Regions from separate parts of the Planococcus shenhongbingii genome, predicted to be linked through region 3. Evidence: predicted binding sites of a transcription regulator. Region 3 holds the regulator's gene; each other region holds the start of a gene.
The links. The regulator CtsR, encoded in region 3, represses protease genes until heat stress. The targets are predictions, from matches to a motif close to ATGGTCAATAAAGGTCAAACA.
Positions count from the first base shown of each region.

Region 1: a site for CtsR is predicted at 2,030-2,050, ahead of QWY16_RS13865 (ATP-dependent Clp protease ATP-binding subunit). Genes of this name have one in related genera too.
Region 2: a site for CtsR is predicted at 1,769-1,789, ahead of clpP (ATP-dependent Clp endopeptidase proteolytic subunit ClpP). Genes of this name have one in related genera too.

Region 1 is NZ_CP129235.1:2,804,538-2,807,817, forward strand. Features, by position in the region: gene QWY16_RS13865 (ATP-dependent Clp protease ATP-binding subunit) at 1-2,011, opposite strand, end outside; gene QWY16_RS13870 (metal-sulfur cluster assembly factor) at 2,139-2,447, opposite strand; gene QWY16_RS13875 (prolyl oligopeptidase family serine peptidase) at 2,514-3,280, opposite strand, start outside.
Region 2 is NZ_CP129235.1:1,233,816-1,237,095, reverse strand. Features, by position in the region: gene QWY16_RS06120 (glutaredoxin family protein) at 1-63, opposite strand, end outside; gene QWY16_RS06115 (TPM domain-containing protein) at 79-861, opposite strand; gene QWY16_RS06110 (LemA family protein) at 858-1,436, opposite strand; tRNA gene QWY16_RS06105 (tRNA-Arg) at 1,624-1,695, opposite strand; gene clpP (ATP-dependent Clp endopeptidase proteolytic subunit ClpP) at 1,868-2,470, shown strand; gene QWY16_RS06095 (HPr family phosphocarrier protein) at 2,953-3,210, opposite strand; gene whiA (DNA-binding protein WhiA) at 3,271-3,280, opposite strand, start outside.
Region 3 is NZ_CP129235.1:96,360-99,639, forward strand. Features, by position in the region: rRNA gene QWY16_RS00460 (23S ribosomal RNA) at 1-499, shown strand, start outside; rRNA gene rrf (5S ribosomal RNA) at 623-738, shown strand; gene QWY16_RS00470 (hypothetical protein) at 913-1,158, shown strand; gene QWY16_RS00475 (CtsR family transcriptional regulator) at 1,318-1,788, shown strand; gene QWY16_RS00480 (UvrB/UvrC motif-containing protein) at 1,800-2,333, shown strand; gene mcsB (protein-arginine kinase McsB) at 2,323-3,280, shown strand, end outside.

The DNA of each region.
Region 1 (3,280 bases), 1.3 Mb from region 3:
ACCGTTTTAATGGCCGTGCGCCGAATACCGGATCGGTTCCCGCTGCAATAATGTAGTCGATGACTGAATCATCCACCTCCAGCACAAGCTGCTGCTGTTTCATACGGTTCGCCAGTTCGGCGAGCATTTTCTTAGCAATTCCATAGAAATGGCTATTGTTAAGTGAATGGAAGATGACGATGTCATCAATCCGGTTCAGCAATTCCGGTTTAAAGTGCTTGCGCAGTTCCGCCATTACAATGTCCTCAATATCATGTTCGGTATTTTCAACCCCAATATAAGCAGAACCGATATTCGAAGTCATGATGACGACGGTATTGGAGAAATTCACGAGCCGGCCTTGGCTGTCTGTGATTCGTCCATCGTCCAGGATCTGCAGCAGAATATTCGCGACATCCGGATGTGCTTTTTCAATTTCATCAAGCAGCACAACTGAATAAGGATTGCGTCTGACAGCTTCCGTCAACTGGCCGCCTTCTTCGTAGCCAATATAGCCTGGAGGTGCACCGACGAGGCGGGAAACGCTATGCTTTTCCATATACTCCGACATATCAATGCGGATAAAATGGTCTTCCGAATCAAAAAGATTAGCGGCCAGTGATTTTGCCAGTTCCGTTTTACCAACCCCGGTCGGTCCCAGAAAGATAAAGGAGCCAATCGGCTTATGCTCATCTTTGATGCCTGCCCGGGCTCGCCAGACGGCTTCTGTCACCAGTTCAACTGCCCGGTCCTGGCCGATTACGCGTTCTCTTAATGTGTCACCGAGCCGCAATAATTTCTCACGCTCGCCTTCAACCAGTTTCGTTACTGGGATTCCTGTCCATCTCGCAACGATTCCGGCAATTTCGTCGTCTGTCACTTCTTCACGCAAAAGCCGTGCTGCCCCGTCTTTTTTCAGTTCTGTTTCCAGAGCAGCAAGTTCTTTTTCGAGTTCCGGAATTTTGCCGTGGCGCAGCACTGCAGCGGCATTCAAATCGTATTTGTTTTCCGCATCTTCCAACTGTCTGCGATATAGATCCAATTTCTCTCGTTTTTCCTGAATTTTTTTCAGCGATTCTTTTTCCGCTTTCCATTGCTGCTGCATGCCGGAAGAGGATTCTTTCAGCTCGGCAATTTCTTTGCGCAGCGTCTCCAACCGGGTTTGGCTCGCGGTGTCTTTTTCTTTCATTAACGCTTGTTCTTCGATTTCCAACTGCATCAAGCGCCGGGTTACTTCATCAAGTTCCTGCGGCATTGAATCGATTTCCGTCCGGATCATAGCACATGCCTCGTCGATCAAATCGATCGCTTTGTCCGGCAAAAAGCGTTCAGTGATATAACGGTCCGACATAGCCGCCGCCGCTACAATAGCCCGGTCATGGATGCGGACTCCGTGATGCAATTCAAAACGCTCTTTTAATCCTCTCAAAATGGAAACTGTATCTTCAACAGAAGGTTCGCGGACCATTACCTGCTGGAAACGGCGCTCAAGCGCCGGGTCTTTTTCAATGTTCATCCGATATTCATCCAGTGTAGTTGCACCAATACAGTATAGTTCCCCTCGTGCCAGCATCGGTTTCAGCATATTGCCGGCATCCATGGCTCCTTCAGTTCTTCCTGCACCAACGATTGTATGAATTTCATCTATGAATAGAATAATTTGTCCTTCACTGTCTTTAACTTGTTTTAAAACGCTTTTTAAGCGCTCTTCAAATTCTCCCCGGTACTTGGCACCCGCAATCAATGCACTCATATCGAGTTCGTAAATGGTCCGGTTCTTCAAACCTTCTGGCACGTCATTGCGGACAATCCGCTGTGCAAGCCCCTCTACAATGGCTGTTTTACCGACACCAGGTTCACCGATTAAAACCGGATTGTTTTTTGTTTTGCGTGATAAAATACGGATAACATTACGGATTTCCTGGTCCCTGCCGATCACAGGATCCATTTTTCCGCTCTTGGCTTGCTCCACCATATTTCGGCCATATTGCTCTAATGGCGATTTTTGTTCTTGATTTGCAAATTGAACCATTTTTTTCACTCCTTTAAGAGTTTGACCTTTATTGACCAATTAAATTATATGAAATTCCGTCCGAAATGGCAAACAATAAGCAATAAAAAAAACCCAAGGAATTTGTTAATTCCTTGGGTTTTATTCATTAGCGTACTCCGAGTGCCATTTTCGCATAACGGGACATTTTGTCTTTACCCCATACTGGCTGCCAAACGATTTTCACATCGACTTCGCTTACTTCCGGCAATTCGTATAAAGCGTGTTTAACCATATCCACAATTTGAGGTCCCATTGGGCATCCCATTGAAGTTAAAGTCATTGTTACAACTGTAAAGCCTTCTTCCGACATATCAACATCATAGACAAGGCCCAAGTTTACAATATCAACCCCTAATTCAGGGTCAATAACTTGCTCTAAAGCCCCCATAATACTGTCTCTCATATCTTGATCCATAAGAATCCCTCCCTTATCTGCTCTTTCCATCTTAACAAACTTTCAGCGGAAATGAAATTCCTCTGCTTAATGTGCGATATGCCGAGCGAGCCATTCGGTGGCCGCAAGCATTCCCGGCCGGCTTACGGCGTGCCCTGCCTCTCGTTCGTTCATAAAATGAAGATGCTCCGGCACTTCTTCGTAATCTTCTTTTAGCGCTTTAAAGAAACTGTATGTCGGGCTGAATGGCACTGTCGTATCTTGTTCGCCATGCCAAAAGAAGATTGGGCGCTTGTTGAGAATTCCTTTGTTTTTCGTTGCATCAAATTGCTCCAGCGTGGACAGCATCTGTTTCCGCTCTTCATCCGTAATTGGCAATTTAAATCCTTTTGATTCAAATTGAGCCATTTGGGCTTTTGCCAACTGAACATAATTCGCTGCTCCCATCATAACCGCCGCCGCCTTAATCCAAGGATAAACAGTCAAAGCGCCAAGTGTCGTGATTCCCCCCATTGAAGTCCCGCCAACACCGATTTCACCTTTCGCCAATTGCTTTTCGTGAATCTTTTCGTGTATGTATGCCAATTCTTCAATTGAAGTCAAGACAATTTCCCAAAATCTTAAACTCATTTGGACTTCATCAAGTCCTTCTTCCCGTTCGCCATGCAAGAGAGCGTCAGGCAGAAGCACACGCATCCCTTTTTCGGCCATTTGATAGGCATAATGAAGATTATGTTCTTTTGCACTCATATGTCCATGGAAAAACACTGCAGTTGGCAGACTTTCATCTTTTCTTCCCTCCGGATATACATGGAGCAATGGGATTTCATTCCATACTTCGCGTTCTGCTATCA
Region 2 (3,280 bases), 1.1 Mb from region 3:
CTCAAGCATCATTTTTGCTTCATCACATAAAGGGCAATTTTGGCGTGTGTAGAATGTAATCATTTCTTCCCTCTTTCATCAGAATTTGCGGCCTGCTCCGCCGCCGCCTCCAGAACCGCCACGGCCACTTCGAGAACCACCGCCACTGCTGCGGGAGCTTCCGCTGCTGCTCCGGCGTGAACTTGATGAACTTCTTCTTCCTGAATTTTTGCTATTCCCTCTCCCAGCCCCATCGCCGAACAAGGAAATGACAATCCATATGACAATACCGGCAACAATGATACCCCGAGGGATCAACCAATCGTCCTTCTCATCGGGAACACTTGATTGCTGAACCGCCGGCTGCGCCGCTAAAGACGTATTGTTCCAATCATAGGCAGCCGCTACTTCTTTGTAAAGCGCTTTATAAGTGTTCATAATTCCTTTTCCATATTCATCCTGCTTCAAATACGGTATAGCATAGCTGTCAAGAATCCGTCCCACTTCACCATCCGGAAGAACCGCTTCAAGTCCATAGCCGGTGGAAATGTAAATTTCCCGGTCGCCCGTAGAAATGACCATAAGCGCTCCGTTGTTCTCCTCTTTCTTTCCTATTCCATAATGCCGGAGAGCTTCCAATGCATAATCGGCAATCGGTTTGCCTTCTAATGAAGGAACGGCCATCACCGCGAGCTGGGCAGTGGTTGCATCTTCAAGCTCTGTTCCCAATCGACGCAGTTCCTCTTCTTCTGCTGGCGTTAAGACATCAGCTATATCCTGAATGTATATATCCTCCGTCAATTCAGGAAATTCCACAGCCCCGACAGGAGCCGAAACCAAAAAGCTGAACGTTCCTAACAAGAAAATTACTTTCTTCATCATTCCTTGTCGCTTCCGAATTCCACTTTAGGAACTTCTGAAGCACCTGGAGCCGCTTCAAAATATGCTTTTTCACTAAAACCGAAAACGCCGGCAATCATATTGCTAGGAAAACTTTTTGCTTTTCGGTTAAATTCCGAAACGGTTTCATTGAAATCCCGTCTGGCCACCGCAATTCGATTTTCCGTACCGGCCAATTCATCAGCCAGCTGCTGAAAATTCTCACTGGAACGAATTTCTGGATAATTTTCCACAACCACCAGTAAACGGCTTAACGCACCATTCAATTCGGCATCTGCTTCGGCTTGCTCATTGACGCCTTCAGCACGGGCCAAATTCGAACGTGCCTGCGTTACATTGTCAATAATATCCTGTTCCTGATCAGCAAACCCTTTAACCGTTTCAACAAGATTAGGGATCAAGTCGAGTCTGCGCTGCAATTGATTTTCAATCTGTGCATACGATTCGTCAACATCTTCTTCAAGCTGCACAAAACTGTTATAGCTTGGAATCAACATAGCTGCGGAAATAAAAATAAAAGCGATTAGGATAATAAACGGAACAAAAATTTTTTTCAATGCTTCACCTCTTCAGTAGTTTTGAATTTATTTCTTCTTCTAAAGTATAAAGCAATTAAATAAAATTATTGGAATTTTATTCCTCTATATTAATAAAACGAAAAGTTTATTTTGATAATTACTTTTAACCACACAAAAAAAGCCCGCTTTGCCAATAAAGAGGCAAAACGGGCTTCCTAAATCTATATGCCCTCGGAGAGAATCGAACTCCCATCTTAAGAACCGGAATCTTACGTGTGATCCATTACACTACGAGGGCTTTTCGTTATTAACGACTTTTCTATTATAACCATAACAAAACAACTTTTCAAGCCTATTTTTTTAATTCGTTAGATTTGACCTTCATTGACCATAATGTGTATGATAATAGTACAGCTGGAAGAACTTTCAGCATGAATTGACTACTATTTATTATGAGGAGGAAATATCTTATGAATTTAATTCCTACAGTAATTGAACAGACTAGCAGAGGCGAACGCGCTTATGATATTTACTCGCGCTTGTTAAAAGACCGTGTCATCATGCTCGGTAGCGGAATCGACGATAATGTTGCCAACTCAATTGTAGCACAGCTCTTATTCCTTGAAGCTGAAGATCCAGATAAAGATATCTCCATTTACATCAACAGCCCAGGCGGAAGCATTACAGCCGGTATGGCGATTTATGATGTTATGCAGTTTATCCGTCCGGATGTTCAAACTGTCTGCATCGGCATGGCAGCATCTATGGGTGCTTTCCTGCTTGCAGCTGGGACAAAAGGAAAACGCTATGCACTTCCAAACGCTGAAGTCATGATTCACCAACCACTTGGTGGAGCTCAAGGACAAGCGACAGAAATTGAGATTGCAGCGAAACGCATTTTGCACCTACGTGAAAAATTGAATCAAATCTTGTCAGACCGTACTGGCCAGCCGTTAGAAGTGATTTCAAAAGATACAGACCGTGATAACTTCATGACTGCTGAACGTGCAGTAGAATATGGTTTAGTCGATCAAATCATCACTCGCAACAAATTGCTGGACGAAAAAAAATAAAATGAACAAAGAGGATTCGGGATGAGTTATTCCGAATCCTCTTTTTCTGTTAACGATTTTGCGAATAGAAAGAGTCCACAGTTGGTTGCTGTGACTTTTTTCAGGCTGTTGAGAAACTCGAATGTTCTTCTATCATTGCGCTCCAGGCGAGACGCTTTTCGCGGACATGGCTTCAGCCGCTTCCTTCGCTGCATTCAGCTCGCTATTACGATTTTTATAAACGCTCTAAAAGTATGATTGGTTTGAGTAAGTTCTCTTTTATTGCTTCCCGCTCTCCAGATATGAAGCCAACCAGCGGAGACGCCTGCGGGAAAGCGAGACAGCCGAACCTTGCAGGAGCGTAAGCGACGAAGCGGCTTGGCGCTCGCCCGCGGCAAGCGTAGCTGGTTGGCGGAATATCGGTTAAGAAATGATCACCAATGCAAGTTTTATCTTTCTCCACAAGCTAGAAAGAGTCTACAGCTGATTGCTGTGGACTCTTTTTATGCATCTTTTTCAATAAGGGCAGCCAATGCTTCGACTGCCGTTTCTTCATCTCTGCCATCTGCAGAAATTTTGACGGTCGTTCCTTTGCTGATTGCCAGGCTCATGATGCCCATAATGCTTTTGGCGTTTACTTTTTTGTCGTCTTTTTCTAAGTAAACATCCGAATTATAACGGTTTGCTTCTTGAACGAACAAAGCCGCTTGCCTTGCTTGTAATCCTGATTTCAATTGTACTTCCACTTGTTTATCAACCATGCTGATCCTCCTCTGAAACTTGGCTAAACACTTTAACTTATATGAAAGAAAGGCCTAAAATCACTGGCCA
Region 3 (3,280 bases):
TTCCGCATGGAAGGGCCATCGCTCAACGGATAAAAGCTACCCCGGGGATAACAGGCTTATCTCCCCCAAGAGTCCACATCGACGGGGAGGTTTGGCACCTCGATGTCGGCTCATCGCATCCTGGGGCTGTAGTCGGTCCCAAGGGTTGGGCTGTTCGCCCATTAAAGCGGTACGCGAGCTGGGTTCAGAACGTCGTGAGACAGTTCGGTCCCTATCCGTCGCGGGCGCAGGAAATTTGAGAGGAGCTGTCCTTAGTACGAGAGGACCGGGATGGACACACCGCTGGTGTACCAGTTGTTCCGCCAGGGGCATCGCTGGGTAGCTATGTGTGGCCGGGATAAGTGCTGAAAGCATCTAAGCACGAAGCCCCCCTCAAGATGAGATTTCCCATTGCGCAAGCAAGTAAGATCCCTCAAAGACGATGAGGTAGATAGGTTCGGGGTGGAAGCGCGGCGACGCGTGCAGCTGACGAATACTAATCGATCGAGGACTTAACCAAACTGTTTGTTTCAACTGTCGCATATCCGGTTTTGAAGGCGCAAGGCACAAGTTTTTTTCAAAAAAAGCTTGCAATCCCATCGGGGATTGGTATAATAAACCTTGTCTTTTAAAAACCAAACAGTCCAGTGATGATGGCAAAGAGGCCACACCCGTTCCCATCCCGAACACGGCAGTTAAGCTCTTTTGCGCCAATGGTAGTTGGGGGTTTCCCCCTGCGAGAGTAGGACATTGCTGGGCCCTGTAAGAAGAAGCCGTTGCCGGTTTATCCGGCAACGGCTTTTTTGTGTTTTCGTTAAATAAGTTCTAGAGAGAAAAATATCTATATAAGCCGAAGTAATCATTTTCGAAAAATTTTCTTTAAAGGATTGAACGTTCTTGTTTAAGGGAAAAGCTATAAAGAGGTGATTAAGTATGAAACCTGGATTGTATAAAGTAGAAACCATTGATAAAAGAACCGCTTTATTAATACCTCTCAATGAAGATCGTGATCAGTACACTTTTCCGGTATCTGACTTTACGCATGATGTAACAGAAGGTGATGTTGTAGAGGTATGGCGGGAAGGAACAAAATGGATGACTAAATACCGGGAAGAGGAAACTAAATCAATCTCGAGTCATGCAAAAGACTTTTTAAAAAGAATAATGGAACAAGAGTAATATGTATGAATGTCTCGGGAGTTCTTTCTCGAGGCTTTTTTTATAGAACGCCTTTTCCAAATCGTACTATTTGAAATCCTTAAAAAGCATGGTGTATAATTAAGTCAAATATAGTCAAAGTCAGCTTTTGACGTATTATGTATCGAAGAGGTGAAGGCGATGCGGAATATTTCAGATGTGATTGAAGGTTATTTAAAAGAGGTTATCGAATTAAGCGAGAGAGACCATATTGAAATTAAGCGAAACGAAGTGGCAGAAAAATTTCAATGTGTGCCTTCTCAAATAAATTACGTAATTAACACAAGGTTTACTGTAGATCGAGGCTATTTGGTAGAAAGCAAAAGAGGTGGGGGCGGCTATATTCGCATCAAGCGTATTAGGCTTCATAAGAAGTCTGATGTGATTTCAGAAGTAATTGGCCGTTTAGAAAATGGAGCTACTCAAAGTATGGCTGAAGATATTATTTTTCGGCTTTTAGATGAAGAAATTATTTCTAAACGAGAAGCGAAATTAATTTTTAGCGCAATCGACCGCTCAACTTTACTTTTGCCATTACCGGTACGCGATGAAGTAAGAGCAAGAATTCTTATTGCTATGCTCTTTACTTTAAAGTATCAGTCGAACACATAAGGGGTGATAAAATGATTTGCGATCAATGCGGAGAACGTCCTGCATCGGTAATAGTAAAACAAAAAGTGCAAGGACAAATGACGGAACGTCATTTATGTCACGTCTGTGCCGCTGAAAACCACAATTTAAATTTCGTTTTCGAGCAAGATCCTTTAGCCATTCATCAATTGTTATCTAATTGGTTCCCTAAGCAACAAACATCAATGAGTCCAGTTAAAAAAGAAGTGGCCGTTTGCCCTTCTTGCGGATTTACATTTACTAAGTTTTTGGAATTAGGTAAATTCGGATGTGCAACTTGCTATGACGCTTTTGATTCACAGTTAGAAAATATTTTTAAGAGACTGCATAATGGGAATTTCGAACATGCAGGAAAAATACCTGCATCTTATGGAAGCACTCTGAAAATAAGAAAAGAAATAGAAGAATTACGTAAACAAATGCAAGTTTCTATAGAGGATGAGAATTTTGAAGAAGCTGCAAAATTTCGAGATGAAATAAAAGAATTAAATCTGCAGCTTGAAGGGGGTGCTTCTGATGGCAATTGAACGTTTTCTTCAACCTAGAGCCAGTAGTTGGATGGCGAATGATGGCGAAAATGTCGATATTGCTATGAGTACGCGTATCCGGCTTGCTCGCAATTTGAGTGATTTTCAATTTCCTTATTCGTTTTCGGAAGATGAAGCACTAAAAGTAGATAAAGAAGTTTCCTCTGCATTGCTTGATAAGGGTCATGAGTTGAATCATTCGTTCACCCATATTAATATACAGGAAACCCCTAAGCTGCAAAGAGAGGTATTGGTTGAGAAGCATTTGATCAGCCCTTATTTAGCGAAAGGCACTCATTCGGGATCAGTGCTATTGTCAGAGAACGAAGAGCTCAGTGTTATGGTTAATGAAGAAGATCATCTGCGGATCCAAAGTCTGCAATCAGGTTTTCATCTACAAGAAGCTTATCAAGTAGCCAACCAATTGGATTCATTGCTTGAAAAAAATCTTTCATATGCTTTCCACGAAAAGTTTGGTTATTTAACTAGTTGCCCTACTAATACAGGGACAGGAATGAGAGCCTCAGTCATGCTTCATTTGCCTGCACTTACGATGTCACATCAAATTGCTCGTATCATTCCAGCGATCTCACGTTTAGGAATGGTTGTAAGAGGTATTTACGGAGAAGGTAGTGAAGCACTTGGCAATGTGTATCAAATTTCTAATCAAATGACTCTTGGAAAGTCAGAATATGATATTTTACAAGATTTACAGAATATGACGGAACAGATCATTCAACAAGAGCGCCTGGCACGAGAAGCGATTTTAAATAATTCTCCTATCGTTTTAGAGGACCGTATTTACCGTTCACTTGGTACGCTGACTCACTCCCGATTGTTAACTACAGAAGAAGCGGCAACTTGTTTATCGGATGTTCGGTTAGGTATTGATTTAAAAATGATTGCCCATATGGATATGTCGATTCTGAATGAATTGATGATTTTTA